One region of the Thalassotalea sp. PLHSN55 genome, then DNA from elsewhere that is predicted to be linked to it. Evidence: predicted binding sites of a transcription regulator. Region 1 holds the regulator's gene; the other holds the start of a gene.

The links. Region 1 encodes LexA, which represses DNA repair genes until DNA is damaged. Its sites were predicted from a motif close to TACTGTATNNNNATACAGTA; they were not measured.
Region 2: a site for LexA is predicted at 2,152-2,171, ahead of recA (recombinase RecA). Genes of this name have one in related genera too.

Annotation. Positions count from the first base shown of each region.
Region 1 is NZ_JBPDIH010000003.1:77,605-85,615, forward strand. Features, by position in the region: gene ACRRSQ_RS06265 (cytochrome c oxidase subunit 3) at 174-1,055, opposite strand; gene ACRRSQ_RS06270 (cytochrome c oxidase assembly protein) at 1,079-1,618, opposite strand; gene ctaD (cytochrome c oxidase subunit I) at 1,659-3,266, opposite strand; gene coxB (cytochrome c oxidase subunit II) at 3,279-4,817, opposite strand; gene lexA (transcriptional repressor LexA) at 5,371-5,994, opposite strand; gene ACRRSQ_RS06290 (PEP-CTERM/exosortase system-associated acyltransferase) at 6,358-7,158, shown strand; gene ACRRSQ_RS06295 (ThiF family adenylyltransferase) at 7,240-8,011, shown strand, end outside.
Region 2 is NZ_JBPDIH010000007.1:60,391-68,401, forward strand. Features, by position in the region: gene ACRRSQ_RS14355 (hypothetical protein) at 1-465, opposite strand, end outside; gene ACRRSQ_RS14360 (DUF438 domain-containing protein) at 957-1,925, shown strand; gene recA (recombinase RecA) at 2,222-3,250, shown strand; gene ACRRSQ_RS14370 (hypothetical protein) at 3,327-4,136, opposite strand; gene ACRRSQ_RS14375 (homoserine O-succinyltransferase) at 4,847-5,809, shown strand; gene metH (methionine synthase) at 5,799-8,011, shown strand, end outside.

The sequences.
Region 1 (8,011 bases):
TTCCAAGCTAAAAGTTTCAATTTGTTAGCTTAAAACTTCTAGCTTCTAGCTTCTAGCTTCTAGCTTCTAGCCAAGTGACGCAGTAAATTCGTTTTAGTTCAAGAAGAAGGCACGGAGTTGACGATAGTCAATGAGTACCTTCGCCGCAGAAATTAAATGAATTAGCCAGTCACCTACAATATGTAGACGAAGACAAACAATATAACCCACACCACATCAACAAAATGCCAATACCAACTCGCAGCTTGGAAGGCAAAATGATTATCTGGAGTAAAGTGCCCTTTTAATACGCGGAAAAACATCACAATTAACATGATGGTACCAAGCGTTACGTGCATGCCATGAAAACCGGTCAGCAAATAAAAGGTATTGCCATAAATCCCACTGGTTAAATACAGCTGCATTTCTTCAGAATATCCGTGTGCATACTCTTGCACTTGAAAGTACAAAAACACTAAACCTAATAACACGGTAATACCCAGCCAAAGTTTAAGCTGAGGCCGTTTATTTTTCTCTAAAGCGATATGTGCAAAGTGAGCGGTAATTGAAGAGGTTAATAACAAAATAGTGTTTATCAGGGGTAAACCGTACCACCCCATAGCGGTTGTAGTGGTGCCGTCAGGTGTTTTTAGCAGCGGCCACTGCGCAGTAAATTCAGGCCAAAGCACTTCGCCTGTCATAGCATTATTACCGGCACCGTCTAACCAAGGTACTGCAAATGTTCTTGCGTAAAATAATGCGCCAAAAAATGCCGCGAAAAACATCACTTCTGAAAAGATAAACCAACTCATACCTTGTCGAAACGAGTTATCTAATTGGTGTGAATATTTTCCCGACATCGACTCGTTTATCACATTGCTAAACCAGCCATACATCATGTAAATCACTAACGCGATGCCAGCTAATAAAATATAACCACCACCACCTTCTTCGCTATTTAAATTAGAGACATAGCTGCCCGCACCAATAGCAATTAAAAATAAGGCTATTGCGCCAACAATTGGCCAATGGCTTTGTGCGGGTACATAATACGTTTCATACTTTTTTGTTGTCATTGTTGTTCCCTTTTCTCTAGGCGCTAACTAGCCACTTGTTCGGTAATATCGTACAAGGTATACGACAAAGTCAGAGTACTTACCTCGGGCGGCAGCTCAATATCTACATAAAACTGCAAGCCCATTTCTACGTCTTCACTGGCTTTTAATGGTTGCTGAGTAAAACAAAAACATTCAATTTTTTGAAAGTAATTAGCAGCAATTCCCGGAGACACCGACGGCACGGCTTGCCCGACAATGTCATAAGTGGCTTTATTTTTAGCGTAAAACTTAACAAACTTTGTTTCACCCGGATGAACTTTCATTTCATTTATTATTGGCTCAAACTGCCAAGGAATACCTTTAGCCGTTCGAGTAATAAACTGCACAGTGACGGTACGAGAAGTATCAATACCATCAGCAGATATTTGCGCCGCTGTGGTATTGGTTTTCCCGTTCAATCCGGTGATATCACAAAAAACATCGTATAAAGGCACTAACGCAAAGCCAAAACCAAACATAGCAAACACAATAACGACCAATTTTTTGATCACTTTTTTATTTTCTGCCTGCGCATTGTTCATGGCTGGTTGTTCGGTGTCTTTATTCATAAAGATGCTCTACCTAATCAATTTTTGGTGGTGTACTAAAGGTGTGATAAGGCGCAGGACTCGCAACCGTCCACTCTAGCCCTTCAGCACCATCCCAAGGTTTTGCTGGTGCTTTTTCACCACCACGAATACATTTGATCACCACAGCCAAGAAAATAAGCTGAGATAAACCAAAGGCAAAACCACCAATACTGACCCACTTATTAAAGTCGGCAAATTGCAACGCATAATCAGGAATACGACGTGGCATACCTGCTAGTCCTAAGAAGTGCATTGGGAAAAACAGTAAGTTCACCGAAATTAATGAACACCAAAAATGCCAGCGACTTAAGGTTTCGCTGTACATATGCCCTGTCCATTTAGGTAACCAGTAATAACTCGCTGCATAGATAGAAAACAATGAGCCAGTAACAAGTACGTAATGAAAGTGAGCAACCACAAAGTAAGTATCATGATATTGAAAATCTACCGGCGTCATCGCGAGCATCAAGCCAGAGAAACCGCCAATGGTAAATAAAATCACAAAAGCAATTGAAAATAACATCGGCGTTTCAAAGGTCATCGCGCCACGCCACATAGTGGCAACCCAGTTAAAGACTTTTACACCTGTTGGTACCGCTATCAACATGGTGCAGTACATAAAGAATAACTCACCAAATAACGGCATGCCGGTGGTAAACATGTGATGCGCCCAAACAATAAACGACAACAAGGCAATAGACGAAGTTGCGTAAACCATTGAGCTATAGCCAAACAGTTTTTTACGTGAAAATGCCGGAATCGTAGTTGAGACGATACCAAAGGCAGGCAAAATCATGATGTAAACTTCAGGGTGGCCAAAGAACCAAAAAATATGTTGGAACAAGACAGGATCACCACCGCCAGCAGCGTTAAAAAAGCTGGTACCAAAATAGGTATCGGTTAATAACATAGTGACTACCCCTGCCAAGACGGGCATCACCGCTATTAACAAGTAGGCAGTAATGAAAAATGTCCAAACAAACAATGGCATTTTCATGTAGGTCATGCCTGGTGCACGCATATTCATGATGGTAACCACGATATTAATCGCGCCCATAATCGATGAAATACCCATAATATGCACAGCAAATACAAAAAATGCCGTACTACCATTTGAATAAGTGGTTGATAGCGGCGCGTAGAAAGTCCAGCCAAAATTAGGCGCGCCTGACTCCATAAAGAAAGAGCCGATTAAAATAGAAAAAGCGAATGGTAATATCCAAAAGCTCCAGTTATTTAATCGAGGTAACGCCATATCTGGCGCCCCTATCATCATAGGTAACATCCAGTTTGCTAAGCCAGTAAATGCCGGCATTATCGCGCCAAATACCATAATCAAGCCGTGGACTGTGGTTAACTGGTTAAAAAAGTCTGGTTCAACTATTTGCAAACCCGGCTGAAATAATTCAGCGCGGATCACCATAGCTAAGGCGCCACCCGTTAATAACATGATGAAAGAAAACCACAGATACAAAGTACCAATGTCTTTATGGTTGGTGGTATATAGCCAGCGTTTTAAACCGGTCATTTTATGATCATCGTGATGCTCGTCATGCGAATCATGATCATTAGTCGTATCGTTAAGAACGTCTGTTGTCATTATAGTTACTCCCTATTTCGCACTTGCCGCATCAACGTCGGCAGCTTGTATTAAATCACCGGTGTTATTACCCCAAGCATTACGCTCGTAAGTCACAACTGCTGCAATTTGAGTTTTAGTTAATTGACCACCAAATGCAGCCATAGCAGGATTTTTCGCACTGCCATTAATCACCATATCAAGGTGGGCATTAATATCACCGGTAACGATTGCACTACCGATAAGTGATGGAAATGCAGGAGGAATGCCCGCGCCACTTGCTTGGTGACAAGCGCTACAGCTGGCGGTGTAAACTTGCTCGCCCATAGCCATCATTTCATCAAGGGTGTAAGTTTTTGTTAGATCTTCAACCGCCGGTGCGCTTTCCGCTACTTGTGTGGCGACATCATCAACAACATCCATTGCCGCTGATTTTATTTGTTCAACTTTGCCCGCAGGAGTTGAAGAATCATCAGCAGGAAGTCCCTTAACATCAGCAGCTTGCACCATATCTCCGGTATCGTTGCCCCAAGCATTTCGCTCGTAAGTAACAACGGCAGCAAGTTCTTTTAAGCTAAGTTGTTTACCATAGCCTTGCATTCCAGTGCCAGCACGGCCGTTGACGACAATATCAATATGAGCTTGGATATCGCCGGTGGCAATTGCGCTGCCTTTTAGTGCAGGAAATGCTGGAGGAACACCTAAACCAGTGGGCTGATGACATGCAGCACAATGTGCCATATAAGTGGTTTCACCTAAGCTCATTAATTCATCCATAGACAAGGATGCATTTAACGATTGCTGCTCAGCTGCTAAAGCCTGTGCAGCTATGTCGCGTTGCTCAACTAGCCATTTTTCATAATCGGCTTCAGATCGCACGTCGACAACTACCGGCATAAAGCCATGATCTTTACCACAAAGCTCTGCACATTGGCCGCGATAAATACCGGGTTCATCAACTTTGGTCCAAGCCTCATTAATAAAGCCTGGATTAGCATCTTGCTTAACCGCAAAAGCTGGCACCCACCAAGAGTGAATAACATCGTCTGAGGTAATTAAGAATCGAACTTTTTTATTAACAGGAATAACAAGAGGTTTATCAACTTCAAGTAAGTAGTGCTCGCCCTTTTCAGCGTTATCACTTACTTGATTTTCGTATTGCTCTCTAGGGGTTGAAAGCACTGAATAGAATTCTATATCTTGGTCAAAGTACTTATAGTGCCATTTCCACTGCGAGCCAGTAATTTGAATAGTAACATCTGAATCGTCATTATTTTCCATCTCAATTAATGTACTCGTGGCAGGCACTGCCATGGCAATTAAGATGACAATCGGAATTGCGGTCCAGAGGATCTCGACCTTAGTACTTTCATGAAAAGTGGCTGGTTTTACCCCTTTAGATTTTCGATGAAAAATCATCGACCAAAACATTGCGCCAAATACAACAAGACCAATAGCAGTACAAATGTACATCACCATCATATGCAGGTCATAAACCTCCCTGCTAATATCTGTTGCGCCCTTTGTTAAATTTAACTGCATGTCGGCCCAAGCTGAACTAGAAAATAACATTCCTAGTAGCAACCAAACCTGGTTACATCTCTTCACTCAACATCTCCTTCTGCTTGTAAAAGCAAAACAGAACGTTTTGAAGCAAACAACTTAATTACTTATATTGGTTCTGTTTGGTTTTCTTATTATTATTTCCAACGTAAGGTAGAAACCACGCATTTACACCACGCTTTCTTCTATTTTCTTATTATCATTTTGTCTATTTGCTGTACTAGAATTACTTAAATTTTATTCAAGGTCTAGTTTTTTTATGACATAGATCAACAAAAAAACCTGTGATATCAATAGAGTATCTACTCTAGGAACGAATAAAAACGGACATATATATTCGTGATAAAAATCACAAAAAATTTGCTTCAGGCGAAGAGGGCTCTAGTGTTGAGCTGATTAAATAAACAACAATTTATTGAAAATAACGAGAGTATTGGCGGAGACAAAAACAAAAAATACGACATAAATTATGTCGTATTTAAGACTCTGTTTTTCTAGGCTTATCATTTAAGTTGAGGAAAAATATCTTAGTTAAAGCTGAAATAATAAAATTTAGATATGTTTACATCCAATCGGCAGAGCGAATAACCCCAACGGCGATCCCTTCAACATTGAAACTTTGGCTCGCTAGATCAACAACAATTGGAGAGAAATCTTCATTTTCGGCGTGTAAATAAACAACATTACCTTCACGCTTGAATCGCTTCACGGTAACGTCATCTTCAACTCTTGCCACAATAACTTGCCCGTTTTGCACATCACTGGTTTGATGAACCGCTAACAGGTCACCATCCAAAATACCGATATCCTTCATACTTTCACCATTTACCCGAAGTAAATAGTCTGCTGAAGGACGAAATAAGTTACCATCAATTTTATAATTTTCTTCAACATGCTCTTGCGCCAATATTGGTTCACCAGCAGCGACTCTGCCGATAAGTGGCAACCCCTCTTCTTCAATGAATTCTTCAGCTAGGCGAATCCCACGTGACGTGCCAGGCAACATTTCAATATAACCTTTTTTGGCTAACGCTTTTAAGTGTTCTTCCGCAGCATTAGCTGACTTAAAACCAAAAAAATCAGCTATTTCTGCACGAGTTGGCGGCATACCTGTAGCTGATATTTTTTCTTTTATTAGATCAAAAATCTGCTGTTGACGGGGGGTTAATGGTTTAAGCTCAGTCATTATATTTGCCTGTAAATATGAACAGTATACCTGTTATTGTATACAGCCTTTTAATAAAGGCAAGCTTAACATTGTGTAAAACGAAATTTTACACAACTATTGGCGCTGTTTTTAACTAATACACCTTTTATAAATGAAAGACATGACTTTTATTTTGTAACGACACCAAACTAACTAACCTCTTTAGTTTCAAACAGTAAGCTATAGAGAGCTTTCGTATTTTTTCTCATTAGTAACATCAAAAAAGTATTTAAATATAAAGGAAAATATTGAGTTACTAGTATATTATTAGTAAGAGATGACCTAAAGTTACATATTCGTACATATTGGCTGTTATTTTTACCAATTGATATTGAGGGAAACATGAGTTCTTATTCTATTGCTGAAAACTTCAATCAGTATTTCAAAATAAAATTTGCAAGCACCAAGGAACTCCAGCAAGAAGCATATAAAATTCGTTATGGTGTATATAGTGAAGAGCTTGGCTGGGAAGAACCAAACCCATTGCATATGGAATCTGATGAATGTGATAAATATGCCTATCACTGTTTATTAGAACACCGAAGAACTGGGGTATTTGCAGGGTGTATTAGATTAGTTATCCCACCAGCTGAAGATCCCGAAAAAAAGTTGCCTTTTGAAGAGCATTGTTTAAGTAGTGCAAAAACAGAAGTATTAGACACAACAACTTTACCACGTGGTGGCTTCGGTGAAATTTCACGATTAGCCGTACTTGCTTCGTTTAGGCGTCGTGAAAAGGAAAAGCAAGTTCCTTTCGTATTAAACGACGTTAATATGGACAACATGTATAGTCCCGAGGAAAGACGTAACTTCCCTAATATTGCGATGGGTCTATATTTAAGTGGCTTAGCTATGGCTACAATTTTTAATCATGTCGGTCTTGTTGTAATGATGGAGCCGAGATTAAATCGACGTCTAATTCGTTTTGGCTTGCCCTTTGAGCAAATTGGTGACGAAATGAATTATCACGGCCAGCGCGCGATGTTTTTTCTCGCTCGAGAGAAATTCGACACTGAACTAAATGATGAAATAAAGAAGCTTTATGCGATTTTATATGATGACCTCGCTTCTCAAATTTCATTAAGAAAATTTTCAAATAATGCAGAATTCAACTTGCCAGATATTAAGTTAATTACACCTTAGTCGCATGTTTTGGCAATATCTATTTTTTAAATAACAACGATAAAATAGTTTACTCTTAAGCTATTTTTCTAAAGGATTGCTATGTTTAACTACGAAGAAGCTTTCTCTCGTAATATCGGTTGGGTAACGAGAGACGAGCAACAAATACTGCGTAATACCCGTGTTGCAATTGGTGGGCTTGGAGGCGTAGGCGGCGATCATGCGATTGTTCTATCACGCCTTGGTATCGGGAAATTTAATATTTCCGATCTTGATGATTATGATGTAGCAAACTTCAACCGCCAAGCGGGTGCTAATATGAATACACTTGGTCGCCCTAAAGCGGAAGTCATGGAAGAAACCATTCGAGGTATCAACCCGGAAGCTGATATTAAGAACTTTGATCAAGGCATTACCGATGAAAACTTAGAAGAGTTTTTAACAGACGTTGATATTTATGTTGATAGTTTAGACATTTTTGCGTTAGAAATGCGCCGTAAAGTTTTTCGACGTTGTTACGAAAAAGGCATTCCAACAATTACTGCCGCGCCAATGGGAATGGGAACTGCATTTCTAGTATTCATGCCCGGCAAGATGACATTTGACGAATATTTTGCCATTGTAGATACGCCAGCAAACGCATCAGAAGAAGAAAAAGCGAACATTTTTAATGACAATATTATTCGTTTTGTTGTTGGTGTCTCACCTTCCATTCAGCAACGTCACTATATTGTTGATAGCACCTCAATAAACTTCTTTAAAAAGAAAGTACCTTCAACCTGTATGGGCATTTCGTTAGCCGCAGGTACCTTATGTACCAATGTACTTAAGCTTATTTTAAAGCGTGGTGATGTGATTTATGCACCACATGGGC
Region 2 (8,011 bases), on a different contig from region 1:
GCTGCCTTTTTCGACGCGAATATTGTTATGTTCAATTATTTTGGTGTCGGACCAACTGTGTAATTGTCCGGGGATATATTTTTTAAACTGTGATAGTGATGGCGCAGGTGAAAACAAATGTTCGTTGTCTTGGTGAACAAGCGGAATACGCCAGCCAAACAAACCTTTATAAATTGGATACCTAATGGGTTTTAATATTTTTTCGCGTGCCTTGGTAGCACCAGCGACGATTATATCGACATCTTCGTTATTAGCGATCATTCGAAATATGCGCAATTTAGGGACATCGACATTTTGAAATGTTAGTCGATAGTTTTTATTTGGGGAATAACTTAGTAAATGACTAAGCAATGCGGTGCTGTAATCTTCGCGCTCGTTACCTGACATCACAATATCTTTGGCATTAGTTATAGGGCTAACCGCAGCCGTTAATAATGTCACTAAGATACAAACATATAATCGCACAGATAATTCCTTCCAAAAAAATGAGTATGCACTATTGGTTAGCATCAGATCAAGCCGAGCGACTATTTAGTTGGGCGTAGGTTAGAGCGTGTTGATCTTTCAAGTTTGTTTTTGCAGCAGTTTGTTGGGTATTTATACAAGGCGGTGCTTTTGATGTGTGGTTATTCCACATGATAAAGCACCAACACCGTATAAATGACAACAAACGCTGTCCGAAGGATTCGGCTAAAAGCTTTTTACTCTTTGTTACCTACATGGATGCAGGTACTTAGGTTACGTCTGGAACTTGTAACCTGTGTGAGGTGTTTTGCTTAGATGACTAGGCAACAAACCTCACGCCGCGATTAAAACGCTTTTATCTCGAACAAAATTCAAACAGCAAAGATCAACACGCTCTAGTTAAACAAATAATGATCTATGGCAAAGCATTAACCTGCGGCTACCGTTACATTAGCCGCCATTATTTAACTATCAAATTCAGCATTGCAATTATGAGAGTCATTCCACAATATGCCGAAAAATTGGCTGATGGTCATCCGGTAAAAGTTTACTTTCAAGAAAGTGAATTGATTATATCAATACTTAAAGAACTACTATCGGTAGAGATAAGCGAAGATTTTCAGCAGTTCTATAACTTATTTAATCAGCTAGCCGATATTGAAAAACGCTTTGCCCGTAAAGAAAATCAATTATTTCCGTATTTAGAAAAACATGGTTGGACAGGCCCAAGTAAGGGCATGTGGGCATTTCATGACAAAATACGTGATACATTTCGTAGCGCTCGAACAGCCATAGAGCAAAAAGATTATGATCGAGTTAATCAATTAGTCTATTTAATTACTGATGACCTGCAAGGTTTGCTTCATATTGAAGAAGTTAGGTTATTTCCTAATGCACTTGAGCTTTTATCAGAACAAGAATGGCAAGAAATGGGTGCAGGTGATAGTGAAATTGGCTGGATGTTAGCGCACGAACCAGCGCCATATCCCGAACAAGACTATGTTCACCCAGGAGAAGATCGCCGTAAAAGACGATTACCTTTTTCGACACAAGACCTCATTAAAATGGATGAAGGCTACATGAGCACAGAGCAGCTTAATTTAATGCTGAAATTCATGCCGGTCGATCTCACTTATGTTGATGAAAATGATCATGTGATTTTTTATAACCGAGGTGAAAATCGAGTCTTCCCACGTTCGGCAGGCATTATTGGACGTGAAGTTAAATTTTGTCATCCACCTAAGTCAGTTAATGTTGTGCTTGATATTGTTGAAGCATTTAAAGCGGGCACGCAAGATAACGCTGAATTTTGGATAGACTTTAAAGATCGTAAAATTCATATTCGTTATTTTGCCATTCGAAATGAAGAAGGTGATTACAAAGGCGTTATTGAAATGTCGCAAGATATCACTGATATTTTAAAAATTGACGGTCAAAAGCGATTACTTGAATGGCAATAGGCAATCTGCAGAGTTACAGCATTTATTAAGAAACTCATACTGTAACTCATACTGTACTTAACACTGTAAGTAATACTGTGTATCTCGAAAAAAAGACATTAGTAACTTTTTAACTGAAAATTTTAAAAAGTTACTAATGTCTTTTTTTTATTTATTTTTCAATGAAATAAAAGTATCGTCAGTTTGATTTTTTTTAGGAAATAAAAAAGTTTGATAAAAAACTTGATACTGTACGACTATACAGTATACTTTGCTTCATCAAACAGATTAACCCTATCGTAAATGTGGAGCGATACATGGACAACAATAAAGAAAAAGCACTTTCAGCTGCGTTAAGTCAAATAGAACGTCAATTTGGTAAAGGTTCAATTATGAAGTTGGGCGAAAACCGCAGCATGGACGTTGAAACAATTTCAACGGGCTCACTAGGGTTAGATATTGCTTTAGGCGCAGGCGGTTTACCATTAGGTCGTGTAGTCGAAATTTACGGCCCAGAGTCAAGTGGTAAAACAACGCTAACTTTAGAAGTAATTGCTGAAGCACAACGTAACGGAAAAATTTGTGCCTTTGTTGATGCTGAGCATGCGCTTGACCCAATTTACGCTGAAAAGCTTGGTGTAAATATTGATGAATTATTAGTTTCTCAACCTGATACCGGTGAGCAAGCATTAGAAATTTGTGACATGTTAACTCGTTCAGGCGCTATTGACGTAATCGTGGTTGACTCGGTTGCAGCACTTACACCAAAGGCTGAAATTGAAGGCGACATGGGCGACTCTCACATGGGCTTACAAGCACGTATGTTGTCTCAAGCAATGCGTAAATTAACCGGTAACTTAAAACAGTCAAATACCATGTTAATTTTCATTAACCAAATTCGTATGAAAATTGGTGTTATGTTTGGTAACCCAGAAACCACCACAGGTGGTAACGCATTGAAGTTCTACGCTTCAGTACGCTTAGACATTCGCCGCATTGGTGCGGTAAAACAAGGTGATGAGATCGTTGGTAATGAAACCCGTGTGAAAGTGGTTAAAAACAAAATTGCGCCTCCGTTTAAACAAGTTGAATTCCAAATTTTATACGGTGAAGGCATTAACAGCCTTGGCGAGTTAATTGACCTTGGCGTGCAAAACAAAATGGTTGAAAAAGCTGGTGCTTGGTATAGTTATAACGGTGACAAAATCGGTCAAGGTAAGGCAAAAGCGGTTGATTATTTAAAAGAAAACCCAGCTATTGCACAAGAAATTGACGGTCGTTTACGTGAATTGTTTTTATCAAAAAATACCGGTAATGAAACTCAAGAAGAAGCTGTAACTGAATAATCACTTAAATTACAGTGTTCATCTTAAAGAAAACCAACGAGCAATCGTTGGTTTTTTTTATGGCTAAGTTATTATTTTATTGCAAAAACCGGTCAAGATCTGACGTTAAAATTTTATGTTTTTCGTCAACCACTCCAGCTTCAATAAGTTGCCGATAACTAGTAGTTACTTTTTGGCATATTTCTTTACCACCAATAAAGTTCTTTGGTGTTGTTATCGGATAGCCGAGCAGGGTATACAAAGGGTAGCTTTTTAATTGGTAGCTATTTAGCGGAAAAAAATGTTGTTGAGCATTTATCATCATATTGTCAAAGACAATAAAATAATCGCCCCTGCCAGTAACTAATCCTTTTATCGCGGCTTTTACTGAACGAGGTCGCATAAAGCTAATGCTTTTATTGGTTTTTAAACTTTCATAGTTACCCAGTGGTAAACCATGCAATATGATAAGGTTTTGCTCATCAAAGTCTTCAATATTAATTATCTCTGGTAAGGTTTCATCTAGGTAATATACGCGTAAGGTAATTTCTGTTGGTGGTACGCAAACATGCAAAATATCGTTGGTATATACTCCGTCAACTTCGCCGTAATTAATAAAGGCTATGTCACCTTGTGTCGCTTGTTGCTGCATTCTGCTATAAGGCACATTAACAAATTCAACGTCTAAATTTGCGTGTTTATACAGAGCTTTGGCCAGTCGATAATGTACTCCGGAGAACTTATCATTACTGTTTTCCCAATAAGGCGGAAAGGTTAAAAAGTATTGTTGTAATGGCTTTTTGGCTGAAGTGTCAGGCGCAGCGGACCAACTTTCAGAGCATGCATAATGAGAAAGTAGTAATGCAAGCCAGCAAAACCAAGACAACAAAAACTTGTGCACCTGCATTCGTTTTAATCCCATCAATAAAAATAGACATTTAATTTGAGTATAGAAGAAAACTACGCTTTAAATCATTTAAAAATACCTAATACCAATTATATTAATAAATTAGTCAACTTAGAACTCGATTAACGACCTTAGAACAAACAAAATTACTTAAACATAGTTATTCTATATTTCTTTAATTTTGAGCCGTTATCAGTTCGCTAATCAGTTCCCAAAGGGCGATTTTAAAAGGCTTATATCCATCGTTATTGATTTTGACAAGGTTATTACATGGATGTAATACATTAGGGTAACGCAGGAGCAGTTACCGAGAATAACCATTCTTTTCAATCAATGCCTTGCCTACATGGATGTAGGTACTTAGGTTATGCATGGAGCATATAACCTGTGCCTATAAGCCTTTTAATTGTCGCTAAGTGATCAATTAATTAATGCACTTGGTATAACGTTAAGCGAGAGCAATATTTTCGCAGTTAATACGGCAGTTGTTAATAATCACTATAAGTTCAGTGGATATAAAAAGTGCCGCTATAAGAATACAGTATAAGACCAGATTAAAAGTTTTAGCCATCTAAACGTTTAGAAGTTGACATTTCTAGCGTTCCAAGTCACATTAGTCGCTATAGAATTGCCTATAATAAACTTTTAATGTTTATCTGCATTGTTTGATATTTCATTATTAGTGTGACTACTTCAAGAGGTTGAGAAAAATGCCGATTAAAATTCCTGATCAGTTACCAGCACTTTCCATATTAGACAAAGAGAACATTTTTGTAATGTCTGAGCACCGTGCTGCTAATCAGGAAATTCGCCCGATGCAAGTAGCAATACTTAACCTGATGCCTAATAAAATTGAAACAGAAGTGCAGATATTGCGCATGTTGGCGAATACGCCATTGCAAATTAATGTTGAGTTTGTGCGTATCCATAAAAATGTTTCAAAAAATACCCCAAAAGAGCATTTAGATAATTTCTATTGTTTATTTGATGATATTAAAGATAAGCAATACGACGGCTTAATTATTACAGGGGCGCCGCTAGCATTACTTGATTACAGTGAAGTTAAGTTTTGGGATAAAATTTGTGAAGTATTTGATTGGGCTGAAAAAAATGTAACTTCAACTATGTTTTCATGTTGGGCAGCTCATGCGGCGATGTACTATTACTACGGTATTAACCGAAAACTGCGTGAACAAAAGCTTTCTGGAGTGTATCAGCATCGCCCACTTGACGCGCACGAAGAGTTAACGCGTGGCTTTGACGGTAGTTTTAATGTGCCACATTCGCGCTATGGTTATATCAGTGTTGAAGATTATCAATCGGTTCCCGATTTGACAATTATTGCTCAATCTGATCAAGCAGGTGCCTATGTGGTTGCCAGTAAAAATAAACAACAGGTCTATGTAACGGGTCATCCGGAATATGACGCAACTACCTTACATGAAGAATACCAACGAGATTTAAAAGCGGCCGGTGACAACGTCCAAGTCAAAATGCCGTCGGGCTATTATCCTAATAACGACGCAAGTGCAGAACCGGTGAGCTCTTGGCGAAGTCATGGTAGTTTATTATTTACCAATTGGCTTAATTATTACGTTTATCAAATTACCCCTTATCAGTTAGACGCTGATAACATTCAAGCTATACATCCAGGAGCAAAAAGTGGCCAGTAGTATTTTGCGATCAGCATCGTTTGACTTATTAGAGCAGCAATTACAAGAGCGTATTTTGATCCTCGATGGTGCTATGGGCACCATGATCCAAGCGTATAAACTTGAAGAACAAGATTACCGCGGTGAGCGTTTTGCTGACTGGCATCTCGATGTTAAAGGCAATAACGATATGTTAGTGCTTACTCAGCCTGACATTATCAAAGCCATTCATAAAGAATATTTAGCCGCTGGTGCCGATATTCTAGAAACTAATACTTTTAACGCGACCACTATTGCGATGGCCGACTATGATATGGAAGCGCAAAGCGCAGAAATAAACTTAGTGGCAGCGCAATTAGCACGTGAAGTTGCCGACGAATATACCAAGCAAAATCCAGATAAACCGCGTTTTGTTGCTGGAGTTTTAGGACCAACAAACCGCACCTGTTCAATCTCGCCTGATGTGAATGATCCAGCTTATCGTAATGTTACTTTTGATCAGCTAAAAGACGCCTATATTGAGTCAACCAAAGCGTTGATTGAAGGTGGTTCAGACATTATTTTAATTGAAACTATCTTCGATACCCTAAATGCAAAAGCGGCAATCTTTGCGGTTGAAGCGGTATTTGAAGAATTAGGCAAGCGTTATCCGGTAATGATCTCGGGTACCATTACCGATGCCTCGGGTCGTACCCTTTCAGGACAAACCACCGAAGCGTTTTATAACTCACTACGACACGCCAAACCGATTTCTTTTGGTTTGAACTGTGCGTTAGGTCCGGTAGAGCTTCGTCAATATGTGGAAGAGTTAAGCCGAATTTCTGATGTTGCGGTTAGTGCTCACCCCAATGCCGGTTTACCCAATGCTTTTGGTGAATACGATTTTAGCATTGACGATATGAACAGCCATGTTAGTGAATGGGCTAATTCTGGCTTTTTAAATATTATTGGTGGTTGTTGTGGTACCACGCCTGGGCATATTCAAGGCATGGCAAATGCGGTTGCTAATATTAAGCCACGAAAGATAAAACCACGTGAAATTGCCTGTCGTTTATCGGGTTTAGAAGCATTAACCATTACAGAAGATAGCCTTTTTGTTAACGTCGGTGAACGTACTAACGTGACCGGCTCAGCAATTTTTAAACGCTTGATCACTGAACAAAAATTTGATGACGCTATTGCCGTTGCACTGCAACAAGTTGAAAACGGCGCGCAAATTATTGATATCAATATGGACGAAGGCATGTTGGACTCAAAAGCGGCAATGATCCGCTTTTTGAATTTAATTGCTGGCGAGCCAGATATTGCCAAAGTGCCGATCATGCTTGATTCTTCTAAATGGGATATTTTAGAAGAAGGCTTAAAGTGCATTCAGGGTAAAGGGGTTGTTAACTCGATTAGCCTTAAAGAAGGTGAAGATAAATTCCGTGAGCAAGCAGAACTTTTAAGGCGTTACGGCGCCGCAGTTATTGTGATGGCGTTTGACGAAGTAGGTCAAGCCGATACACGTGAACGTAAATTTGAAATTTGTCAGCGCGCTTATCACATTTTGGTTAATGAAATCGGCTTTCCTGCTGAAGACATTATTTTTGACCCCAACATTTTTGCCGTTGCCACAGGTATTGACGAGCATAATAACTACGCGGTTGATTTTATTGACGCGGTAAAAGACATTAAAGACAATCTGCCGTACGCGATGATCTCTGGTGGCGTTTCTAATGTATCGTTCTCGTTCAGAGGTAATAACCCAGTACGTGAAGCGATCCATGCGGTATTTTTATATCACGCCATTAAAAACGGCATGGACATGGGCATAGTCAACGCAGGTCAGTTAGCTATTTATTCAGACATTCCTGAAAACCTGCGCCTTGCCGTTGAAGATGTTATTCAAAACAGTGACGACGGCGCTACCGAGCGTTTGCTTGATGTTGCTGAAGAATATCGTGGCCAAGCAGGTAGTCAAAACAGCAAAACAGATCTCGCTTGGCGTGAATTACCGGTTAATAAACGCTTAGAGCATTCCCTTGTAAAAGGCATCAATGAATTTATTATTGAAGACACTGAAGCTGCACGTCTTGAAGCGACTCGCCCATTAGATGTTATCGAAGGTCCATTAATGGACGGCATGAATGTCGTTGGCGACCTATTTGGCGCAGGCGAAATGTTCTTGCCACAAGTGGTAAAATCGGCGCGAGTAATGAAACAAGCCGTTGCCCATTTAAA